3 regions of the Paenibacillus bovis genome follow, and region 3 is predicted to be linked to each of the others. Evidence: predicted binding sites of a transcription regulator. Region 3 holds the regulator's gene; each other region holds the start of a gene.
The links. The regulator LexA, encoded in region 3, represses DNA repair genes until DNA is damaged. The targets are predictions, from matches to a motif close to CGAACATATGTTCG.
Positions count from the first base shown of each region.

Region 1: a site for LexA is predicted at 1,392-1,405, ahead of AR543_RS13675 (YolD-like family protein). Genes of this name have one in related genera too.
Region 2: a site for LexA is predicted at 2,497-2,510, ahead of AR543_RS10555 (DNA polymerase IV). Genes of this name have one in related genera too.

Region 1 covers NZ_CP013023.1:3,196,586-3,200,623, forward strand. Annotated here, with positions in the region: gene AR543_RS13665 (glycoside hydrolase family 127 protein) at 1-452, shown strand, start outside; gene AR543_RS24305 (hypothetical protein) at 464-667, opposite strand; gene AR543_RS13670 (universal stress protein) at 728-1,156, shown strand; gene AR543_RS13675 (YolD-like family protein) at 1,485-1,736, shown strand; gene AR543_RS13680 (MarR family winged helix-turn-helix transcriptional regulator) at 1,856-2,287, shown strand; gene AR543_RS13685 (YhgE/Pip domain-containing protein) at 2,417-3,478, shown strand; gene AR543_RS13690 (universal stress protein) at 3,500-3,925, shown strand.
Region 2 covers NZ_CP013023.1:2,468,164-2,472,201, forward strand. Annotated here, with positions in the region: gene AR543_RS10545 (HEAT repeat domain-containing protein) at 1-1,503, shown strand, start outside; gene AR543_RS10550 (hypothetical protein) at 1,526-2,383, shown strand; gene AR543_RS10555 (DNA polymerase IV) at 2,564-3,859, shown strand.
Region 3 covers NZ_CP013023.1:3,625,046-3,629,083, reverse strand. Annotated here, with positions in the region: gene spo0A (sporulation transcription factor Spo0A) at 229-1,059, shown strand; gene AR543_RS15390 (hypothetical protein) at 1,347-1,730, shown strand; gene lexA (transcriptional repressor LexA) at 1,882-2,508, opposite strand; gene AR543_RS15380 (LysM peptidoglycan-binding domain-containing protein) at 2,784-3,371, shown strand; gene AR543_RS15375 (DUF896 domain-containing protein) at 3,491-3,691, shown strand; gene AR543_RS15370 (hypothetical protein) at 3,943-4,038, shown strand, end outside.

The DNA.
Region 1 (4,038 bases), 430 kb from region 3:
ATGGAGAGACGGTGCAGTATGCTTCCCTGCTGCGCGATGGTTATGTCTATATTCAGCGTGAATGGTCTGACGATGATGTAGTCGAGTGGAATGTGGAAATGGATGTACAAGTGATCCATGCCAATCCCAAACTGCGCGCTACCGCAGGCAAAGTAGCCCTGCAGCGCGGCCCGCTTGTCTACTGCCTGGAACAGGCCGATAACGGTGAACTGATCGCTGCTCTGCAGATCGAGACCGATCAACCGATGACGGCCCGCTTTGACGAAACGCTGCTGGGTGGATGTACGATCATCGAAGGAAGCGCGATTCGTGAGCAGGAGCAGAATTGGGGAGAAGCACTCTATCAGGATCATGCCCCGGAACAAACCCGTCAATCGTTTACCGCTATCCCTTACTTTATGTGGGGCAATCGCGGCGAGGGTGATATGGCCGTCTGGATTCGTAAAGCGTAATCCTGGTTCCATCATACAAAATCAATCACCAGCAAATAAGTTTTCATCGCAATGATGGATCTAATCCCCTGCCTCCCAAGCAGGGGATTTTCTTTTGAAAAACAGTCATTAACTGTTCCGTCTTTTTCTAAAAGAAAAACCTTTTCCCCACTATAATGAAAACGCTTGCATTTGGAATAAAATGGGTTTATATTTAAATCAGGTATGGTCTCCATACTGCTGATTCAATAGCTAACTGCCGGATAAGGAAGCCCATATCAAAGGAGGAGTTCACCATGGCGATCTCGCATGTTCTTGTCCCTTATGATGGTTCCATGCATTCCCAGAAAGCATTAGAGCGTGGAGCTGCGCTTGCTCAGAGTCTGCAAGCCGAACTGGAAATTCTGTACGTGGATTCAGCGACCGTAGATGAGCTGCGTCAACCTCTCATTATGACCTCCAGCGAACTGGAGATTTATTTTGACCACAAAGAAGACGAGATCCGGCGTAATCTGCGTGAGATGATCTCCAAAATTCCCGATGCCCGCACTGTGATTCTATACGGCAGTGCAGCCAAAGGAATCGTAGAATATGCACAGCAGTCCCAGCCTGATCTAATCGTTATGGGTAGCCGCGGTCTGAGTACCATGAGTGAGATGGTATTGGGCAGTGTGAGCCGTTATGTAACGCAGCGCGCACAGGCTCCGGTTATGATCATCAAATAAACCGTATGTTCTCAAATAGGCTGTTCGTCTATGCATTATATTGTATAGGAACACGCTGCTTATCCAAATTTACCGGATTCCAGCCATAAGCTGGTAATTTAATGGAATACACATATACGTACCGACCGTCTGTCCAGTAGACGGTCTTTTGTTGTATTTATGGTAAAAGGCAGTATAAACGAAGCTGCCCGTCACATATAGAATAAAGAATAATAATGTAGATCCATTCACAAAAGGAACATTTGTTCTTATTTTTCTTTAAAAGTATTGTGTATACGAACAGATAAGGTTAAAATAGATATAGCATATTGATTAGGGAGGTATTTCGTTGGCTAAAGCAAAAGTGGCCAAGCGTCCAACACGCGATGAATTTGTTCTGGAAGAAATGGGTAATCAACTCACTGAAGCGTACCGTGAAAAGTCAGAGATCGTTCTAACCGTATGGGGTTGGGAAGATACAGTACGCGGTCAGATTGTAAATATGGACTCACGTACAGGCAAAGTGCATGTGCAGCAGGTAGAAGATTTATACAAGATTCCTTTTATGGATATTATGCAGGTCAATTATCCGAGGGATTAATAAGACGTATACATTATTTTATACGTTTTTCAAAATAAGCTTTGACATTAAAAATGCAGAAGTAATATACTAGCATAGTCGATTATCGGCTATGCTAGTATTTATTTAGGAGGATAAATATGCCTTTTGATCAGGAACAAAGTCCTCTGGGACTGTTATTGTCCCGAACGTATCTGTTATATCGCAAAAAAGCAGCCCAACGTCTGCAGCCTTATGATATTACCCCGGAACAATTTGGTATATTGCATCAACTGAGCAGACATGGTGGGATATCCCAGAAAGAGCTGGCTCAAGTGCATGAACGTGATCAGACCAGCATCGGCAAAACGCTGGAACGTTTGGAGAACAAGCAGCTTATTGTGCGGCAGGTCGATCCCAATGATCGTCGTGCAGTCAATGTGCATTTGACGACCAAAGGTATTGAAGTATTGGAGCAGGTCACTCCGACCATGCGCGGAATCGAGACCGAGATCAATGAACTGCTCACAAATGAAGGCAGTGACCAATTTATCGAAGCCATCAACAAAATATACAAAAGTCTGTCCGGCTGAGTATTGGAGCCGGTGATTTTTTGGATAAATACATGCACAACCATTTATAGGCTATGCACTTATTTATATTTAAAACAAGCAGGAGAGAGGATATACAGAATGAACGCGTTAAACACATGCAAGGAATTTTTGAAAATTGTACAAACCAAGATTGGACTCGTATTCGCTATCTTTGTCCCATTGTTATTCACACTAATCTGGATGACCGGATATAATGGTGCTACCGAGCGGATCGATCAGCTGAAGGTAGGGATTGTCAACGAAGATCAGGCAGCCGGTCAGCGGATAGCAGATGCAATCGGCAAGCAGGCCCCTTACACAACAGTACCTTACGCATCGCTGTCCGAAGCACAGCAACAGATGGACAACGGCGCACTGATGATGGTCATTTCGATTCCCGAGAATTTCACGGAACAAGCTGCTGTAAAAGGCAATACCAAACTCGTTTATTATATTAATCAAGGAAATTCGGATATCGCCAAATCAATTGTAGAGAGCTCGGCAGCACAAATCTCTGCTTCTGTAGGCAAGCAGGCTTTTGCAGAGGTGGAGCAGCAGGTAGTTACAAGCGAAGTAGTCAAAACGCATAATATTAGTAACTTTGCTATCTCCATGCTGCCTATGATTCTTGGATTTGTTACCTATATCGGGGTGATGACGATGAATATCCAGCTGAATCTTTCTTCCATGATGCTCAAACGCAGTCATAGCAAATGGGATATTTTCTGGGGAAGACAGCTGCTGCTGCTCGGCGTATCCATTATTGGATCACTTATTGTTACTGGCGTAGCCATGCTATTTGCAGATCCGGCAGCGACGTTCTGGCAGATGTGGGGATTCCATATTCTTGTCTATATCGCTTGTATTACCGTGACGCAAATGGGATTCGCTCTGTTTGGCAATGCAGCGCCGCTGTTCAATGTCGCACTGATTCCATTTCAGCTGATGACTGCAGGCAATATTATTCCATCTGCAATGTTGACACCGGTTTATCGTCATATCGGCAGCTTCCTGCCTGCGCCCAATGGTATCCAGGGTTATCTGCGCCTGATTTACAGCGGAGCCCCAGTGACGACATTCGTTATCCATCTGCTGCTGATTGCTGTGATCACATGGGGAATTACTGTTCTGCGCACTGCACTGACTCGTCCGGCACCAAGCCCGCTGACTCAGCCCGCAGCCAGTCATTAATCAGCAAAGGAGCAATGAAATATGTATCAGAATATTCTTGTCGCGTATGATGGCTCTGCTCATGCGCAGCGTGCACTGGAACATGCGGCAGCTTTGGCTGCGGTGCAGCAGTCTCATCTTGAAATTGTCTATGTTGATCCGACCACATCCGAACTGCTGGAGCAGCCGCTGATGATTCCAACCCATGAACTGGATGCTTATTTTGCAGAAGAAGAAGAGCAAGTGAGAGCACAGCTGAGTGCACAAATCGCTTCGCTGTCGAATGCCAGCATCCAGATTCTGCAGGGACATGCCGGCCAGGAGATCGTCAAATATGCAGCAGCCCGTCAGACCCAACTAATTATTATCGGTCATCGGGGACTTGGTACCTTGTCGGAATGGGTACTGGGCAGTGTAAGCCACTATGTTACCCAGCATGCTCATTGTCCGGTAATGATTGTAAAATAGCTCAAAATTGTGCTTGTAAAAACATACAAAATCTATCGTGAAAACAAAACAAATAAATGGAATATGGAAAGATAATCATATAAATAAAAAGAACCTGATGGTGCGAGTATTCA
Region 2 (4,038 bases), 1.2 Mb from region 3:
GGAGAAATTGCTGCTATTCCGTATTTGACGCCTTTTCTGGAATCACCGGATCTGGAATTGCAGACAGCAGCGGAGAATACGATTAGCGATCTGCTGCAGCATTGTCCTCCATCGGATCTGGTATGGCTGAGTGAGAAGATGCGTGAATACCTTCCCTATGGCTTTACGGAAAATGCCAGTCAATGGGTTCATTTGACAGCAGAAAACGTAAAAAAATGGCCGGCCAGCGTTCATCCGATCAAAATCATTATGGCAAGTTTCCATTGGAACGGCTATGTACGGGAAGAAGCATTAAAACGGATTATCCAGTTTCATGACGGATCCGAGATTCCTTTTCTGTTAATACGAATGAATGATTGGGTATCTCCAATCCGTTTTCATACGTACAAAGCATTAAAGCAGCGTATACATACGCATAATGCAGGTGCTTTTATCCGTAATATTACGCTGGTGAAAAGACTGGAAAGCTGCGGAAGAGATCGCTATGAGACATTGACAGAGTCCGTTTATGATCTGCTGCGTCAGCCGGAATGTCTGCCGGAGCTGGAAAAGGGAACGTTATCGACAGACCGGGATACCCGGCGTTTTTGCCTTCAAATGGCTCTGGAATCGCGTGCAGCAGTACCGGCAGAAGTACTCGAAAAAGCACTGTATGACCGTGATGCTTCTATACGACTATGGGCAGCGAGACAAAGTGGTAAAACATTATCTGGTGCAGGTCTGCAACATATCCTTTTATTAATGATAAATGATTCCTTTCCATCAGTGCGACGGGAAGCATTGGAATTGATGGCACATCATTCTCCTGAACAGGCGATTCCTTTTCTCAAAGAAGGACTGCTGGATCGCAATGCGGTGATCCGCGAGATTGCTCGCAGGCACTTGTCACAAACGGAATCGGTATCTTATGCAGAACTCTATCTGGATACCATCTGGTCGAACAATGAACGATACCTGGCAGCAGCACTATATGGTCTGGGCGAAACAGGACAGAAGGAAGATGCCGAGGTTATAGCGGAATATGTGCATCATCCAGAGATTCATGTCAGAAAAGCGGTCGTTCATAGCCTGGCACGTCTGAATGCAGATGCATACCGGGAGCTGCTCTGGCAGTCGCTGCTGGATAGTCAGCCTGGAATATCCAGAGAAGCGGTACAAGCACTGAACAGGCATACCTATCTACTGAACAAGGAGAGATTGGTGCAGGGTATTATAGAAAGTCACTGTGTACATGTACAGCGTAATATGCTGCGTCTACTGCCGGCTGTAGGAGGATGGCAGCAGCTGGAGGGGCTACTGGATATTGTAGCTCGGACCAGATCAGGCTGGATACAGCGGACCAGTATTCATCAGCTCCATAACTGGATTCATGCCTCGGGTCGTTCGTATCGTAGCCAGCTTACCGATGAACAGGCACAGGCACTACTAGACAAACTGGACGCCTGCACGATACTTCTGGAACCCAAGCAGGTTCATCTGCTGCGATGGCTGATTACTTCATGACATGGTAAAGGAGAACAAATAGATGGGAGAATATTTTAATAAATACCGGCTGGAGCCTCAAAAGGGGGAGACACCTCGAACGATCGAGATTAACCATGCGGAAATCATGGCACTCAACAAGATGATCATGTTTCTCAAATTTGAATGCAGCGATCCGGAAGCCGGTCTGTATGCAGGCAGTACTTCGCTGAACAGCCTGCTCGGCAAGGTGCTGGAAGTGTATCCTTATCGCGAGAGCCAGCAGGACTTTCTGATGAAGCCGAATCCGCGTATCGCCGGTATTGTAATGGATCAGCTGGAACGTGCCGATCTGATAGAGCGGACTTCGTCTGCCCGGCGCAGTCCCGAGTTGAATCGTCTCATTATGGAAGCGATGGTATACCCGTATGCTTATGATGAACAATTGATGCAAAGGGAGTCGTACCCGCCGCTGCTGCCAGAAGATGAGGTGCAGACAGGTGAGCAGTGGACAGAGCAATTGGCTGGAATCATGTATAAAGAGCCGCATGCAGAACAGATTCGGAGCAGCTGGGACAGATTGTCACTCGGGATACGCAATCTGCTATTGTTGATCGACTATGATACCGAACTGCAAATGAATGGATTGCTGACAGCACTGCATAATTTTGATGCTCGTCATCAGCTCGATCAGCTGATCACTGCGCTGCAGGATGCGGGACTCGTACATGAGGCTATTTTGGTTCAAGATCTGCAGCAGCTCCGCAGCACTGAAGAAGACATAGATGCAGCAGGCAACCTGACGAGAGTATTTGCCGCCAAATTACAAATCGCCGAACAGATTATACAGTCGGATGAGCATTCTTTTCTGTATGATCGTATGTACGATTATGCGGATTGTGTTTTACAAAGCTGGAGTTAAGACATTTTGTGTCATATACATATGATGATGTTTTGTCTGTAGCATGTACCTTATTTATCTGGAATTGTCCTATCATTGATTGTCAGATGGCTATTCTTTTTTTATAATAAAAGAGAACATTTGTACGCATGAAATTGTCTATTCATCAGCAGGATGTCAGTCAGCAGGAGGAGGGAAGCGATGAGCGGCAACAAAGCCTATTATCCGGCACGTGGCCGGGTTATTCTGCATGTGGATATGAATGCTTTTTACTGCTCGGTTCATGCCGCCGAGGAGCCGGACAAGTACAAAGGAAAACCGACAGCGGTAGCCGGCAGTGTGGAGCAGCGTAAGGGCATCGTCGTCACCGCTTCCTACGAAGCCCGCAGACGCGGAGTGAAAACCGGTATGCTGGTCGGTCAGGCACAGCAAAAGTGTCCGAATATTATTGTGATTCGGCCGGATTTTCATCTTTATCGTAAATATTCGTCTGCTTTCATGAATATTGCCTATAGCTACACACCGCTGCTGCAGGCAACTTCTATTGATGAATGTTATCTGGATATTACAGGCTCCAGCCAGTTTGGTACTCCAATGGAGATAGCAGCGGATCTGCAGCGGCGTATCCAGGACGAACTGGGGCTTCCCTGCTCGGTGGGAATCGCACCGAACAAATTGCTGGCCAAAATGGCTTCGGATATGAAAAAGCCTAATGGCATCTCTATTCTCCGTATTCGGGATGTGCCTCATCTATTATGGGATCAGCCGTGTGGACAGTTATTCGGTATTGGTAGCAAAACAGCAGCCAAATTGCGGGAAATGGGCATTCGTACGATTGGACAGCTGGCTGCTGCAGATGAAGCCAGACTCAAAGCCAGATTTGGCATTCAGGGCAGCTGGCTCAAACAGGCTGCGAATGGAACCGATCATTCTCTTGTCGAGCCGGATCATGAACCCAACAAGTCGATTGGCCATACGACGACGCTGCCGGCGGATATTCAGGACCAGGAGGATATACGCCGGGTCATGCTGAATCTGAGCGATCAGGTATGCCGGCGGATGAGAAGGCAGAAGCTCATGTCACGCACCGTGCAGATTACGATCCGTACGCCGGATATGAAGACGATCACCCGTTCCAAGGCATTGTCAGCCCCGACAGAGACCGCCGAAGAAGTGTATCATGAAGCTTGTGCGCTGTATGACAGGCACTGGGCAGGTAAAGGACCGGTTCGTCTGCTCGGGGTCACTTTGCAAAATCTGCTACCCCGTGATGAAGCTGCGGTCCAACTCGATCTATTCGATTATGAACGCCAGCCGCAAAAAGAACAGCTCAATGAAGTGATTGACCGGCTGCGTGATAAATTTGGTGAAAGTGCCCTGCTGACAGCCGGGATGCTTGGCAATGATCCTTCCGTGCTGATTCGTAACCACAAGATCCGGGGAACTTCGCTGCAGCGGGATGGACAGCGTTTTACACAGGAAGAGGAACCTTTATAAAGCAATCGTTTGGGTGAGCGGCTTAAAGGGTAAAATTTAACATAACGGATTCCCGGTTTCAGAGTGATTGCACACTCGTAATTGGAAAAGGGCTGGCAATACATTTGAAATTCTTGAAGGTTTATATTATATTTTGTTTATATGTACAGACCGGGGTCCGATACAACGACTACTGGAAA
Region 3 (4,038 bases):
CGGTGTGCTAAAATAACACCGCCTTTTTGCTGTGCTGCAAACAAGAGTAGACATTAATAAAACAGTAAAGAAGAAATGGAATATATTTCAATAAATTAATTCTTAATATTCCTTAAAATTGAAAATTCTAGGCGCTAAAATGATATAATGATATTAATACCTCAAATACCATTTTATTACATGTATTGGTATCGATTGTTCTTACTACCTAGAAGGAGGGTATCAGCTATGATCAATGTACTTGTTGCAGATGATAACAGGGAGTTTACGCAGATGCTATCGGACTACATCTCCAATCAGGAGGATATGTTTCTTGCAGGTATGACCTATAACGGAGAACAAACCTTGCAGTTAATTGAGGATTTGGCAGAGCCGCCGGATGTGGTATTACTGGATATTATTATGCCGCATCTGGATGGATTGGGTGTACTGGAGAAACTTCCGAAAATGCATATTGTTCCCAAACCCAAAGTGATTATGCTTACTGCGTTTGGACAGGAGCAGGTTACGCAGCGGGCACTGGATCTGGGCGCTTCTTATTTTATGCTGAAACCTTTTGATCTTCAGGTACTGGGCAGCCGTATTCGGCAGCTGGCGGAGGTGCCAGCCAATGAGAGAGCGATACGTACACCGTCCCCATCAACTGTACCGGCTTCTCGGCCTTTGACAACGATACCTGCTACGAATACAGCCAATACAGAACAGCGTCTGGAAGCTTCTATTACCAGAATATTAAATGAAATTGGTGTGCCTCCGCATATTAAAGGCTATCAGTACGTCAGAGAAGCTATTGCGGAAGTGTATCATAATATCGATATACTGGGGTCCGTAACCAAGGTGCTGTATCCCAGAATCGCCGAAAAATTCCATTCCAATCCCGCCCGGGTCGAACGAGCTATCCGGCATGCGATCGAAGTGACCTGGAATCGTGGAGATATGAGCCATATGAGTCATCTGTTTAATTATGAAATTAACGTAAGCAAAACCAAGCCAACCAATAGTTCCTTTATCGCGGCTATTGCTGACAAACTGAGGATAGAGCATAATATTTTTCCTTAGACGTTTAATTTGTTTATACATCTATGTATGTATCTATATGCGTACTGCTCAGTACGTAACGGTAACAAAGAGAGTAGTGTCAAGCCTACTGTATCGTTTAATATAATCAGTCTTTATATGTTCAAATAATTGCATAAACACATTATTGGCACCCTATGAATAAAAGTCCGCTATTTGAAATGTATGCTCCTATTTTACATCGCATAGATAACTACAGGATCAGTGCGGGTAATAAATGACTGACCACTTACTGCAGCATCAGTCGGACAAACAAAGGAGGCATTTCAATGGACAAGGAAGTCAGGCAGCGTCTGATTACTATTTGTGAGATGCATATCAGTAATCTGGAAGAACAGCTGCGCAAGCTGTACACGATCGAGAATCCACTACGTGGAAGCGATGTAGCAGGAGGAGAAATCATTGATGTCAGAGTAGAGCTGGAGATTTGCAGACGACTCGAAGAAATTTATCAGAGAATTGATATCGAAGGAACCAACGAAGGCGAAACGTATGATATGTATCATTCTTACTTTTTCCATACTACCAAGGCGAGAGAAGTATTCGAATCGCGAAAATTAAAGCTTGAATTGCAGCATGCTGCAGAGATTAAAAACATTAATTTACTGTTGGAAGGCTTTATTCAGGAAATGAGCAGGCTGCATAAAGAGTAAAAGATGGAATAAAGGACTACAAATCATAAATAGGCCAATAAAAAAGACTCCTGTCAGGAGTCTTTTTTATATTGCAGAGGCTTTTGAAAACAAAACCTGCAATCATCATATAAGTCAAAGTCATGTGATCTGCCGTGTAACTATAGCCGTTTTAGTGCAAGTTACGGAACAGACCGACTACTTTGCCTAGAATCGTTACACGAGTCAAACGAAGCGGCTCGTACATCGGATTCTCAGGCTGCAGACGAATATGATCTTTTTCTTTGTAAAACGTTTTGACAGTGGCTTCGTCTTCTTCGGTCATTGCAACTACGATATCGCCATTATCAGCAGTCTGTTGTTGACGAACAATAACGAAATCACCATTATGAATACCGGCTTCAACCATACTGTCTCCGACAACGGAAAGCATAAAGATCTGGTTGTCACCTGTAAATTGCTGTGGAAGAGGGAAATAATCCTCAATATGTTCAGTAGCAGTAATCGGTACGCCGGCGGTAACTTTGCCGATAATCGGTACACGAGACACTGTCTGCGCGAACAACAGATTATTTTCGGTTTCTTCCTGACCCAGCAGCTCGATAGCACGAGGTTTGGTAGGGTCGCGGCGGATCAATCCCTTTTTCTCAAGACGATCCAGATGACCATGTACAGTAGAGCTGGAAGCCAGACCTACAGCTTCACCAATCTCACGTACAGACGGCGGGTAACCTTTGAGTTTAACTTCATTCCGGATAAATTCCAGAATAGCCTGTTGGCGACTTGAAATCTTGGACATGCCGTATCAACCCCAATACTAGTAACGTTTGGAAAAAGTATAACATAGAACTTCCGTTCGTACAAACATAAGTTCTAAAATTCGTCAACTATTTCCCGATAAAGCAAAGCAGCTAATCAGGCGATAAAAGAAACCCAATTTATACCGCTATATTCATCATACACTTCATTTACAAAAAAGCGAACGAAAGTTCGCAAAAAGTTGTTGATCAAAACATATGTTCGTGTTATATTATTGACGAAGAAACAAGAACAAACGTTTGGGGTGTGGTATTCATGTTAAAATACAGTACATACAAAAGTATACACAATCAGCCGAAGCAGCAGGAAAAGCCTACTGTTTCCACTAAAAACGATACTCAACATACATCTGCGGCTGCATCGGAACCTCGCAAAACAGCGCGAATCGCATCTTCCTCCATTCCATCACCGTCAACTGAAAAAGGGCTGACCGTGGATACATGGACGTATGCTTCCGAACAGACGGAAGATACCCATTCACAACGCAGCACATCTGCCAAGCGCAAAGGTGTCAAAAAGACGCTTCGCCAAAAAACGCTTAATCTGATCGAAATGACAGTTCAAAAATCAAAATGGAAATCCAGTGGACGTCTTCTGATCTGCATTTTGTTTGCTTCTATTGTATTGTATGGAGGTTTTCAGCATCTGGTTATTGCCGATGAAGTGCCTGGCAATGAACAGCATGTTATCGTCAAGAGCGGAGATAGCCTATGGGCGATTGCTTCCCGCTACAAATCGGACGAAACCGATATTCGTGATTATGTAAATGAAATTCGTGATCATAACCAGCTGGTTTCTACTGAAATCCAGAGTGGCGATGTACTGGTAATCCCTCACGATTAACAAGTGTATATATAGGATATTTCTATATTGATATATAAAAGGCGAGTCAGGCTGTAATAGCCTTGACAAGCCTTTTTTTACATGTCAAAGTTAGTAAAGATAAGAATGGGAGGTTAGTCATGGACATCGATGTACTGATTGCACGTATTAATGAACTGGCACGCAAAAAAAAGGACACCGGTCTGACCGCAGAGGAAACCATTGAGCGGGATGAACTTCGTGCCGTCTATCTTGGTAATATCCGCCGCAACTTCCGTCAGCAGCTGGACACCATTGAATGGGTGGAAGATGCAGAGGATGGTACGCAGGGCAAACGCTGATTTGCAGCAAAGGCTCCGGATATTCCGCATAAACAGGATGGTATTGTTAGATCTTCATTTATAATAAGATGCAACAACCATACAGGGATGTCATAGCTGATCATGGCTGGGCATCCCCTTTAATTTCAGCACTCTTCAAAATGAAAGCGTATTGAGATCATTGAATCGTATATCCGGGATAGACAGATTGCGGTTCGATCAGTCTGAATATAGAGCAAGTATCTTTTATATTTTATTTAGGGGGAAATCGCATGTCCCGTTCATGGGAGAGGCAAGTCAAACGCAATACCAAGCAGGTTAATGCCCGCCGTAAAAAAGCCGGCCAGAGTGAAGTAGGCAGCAAGAGT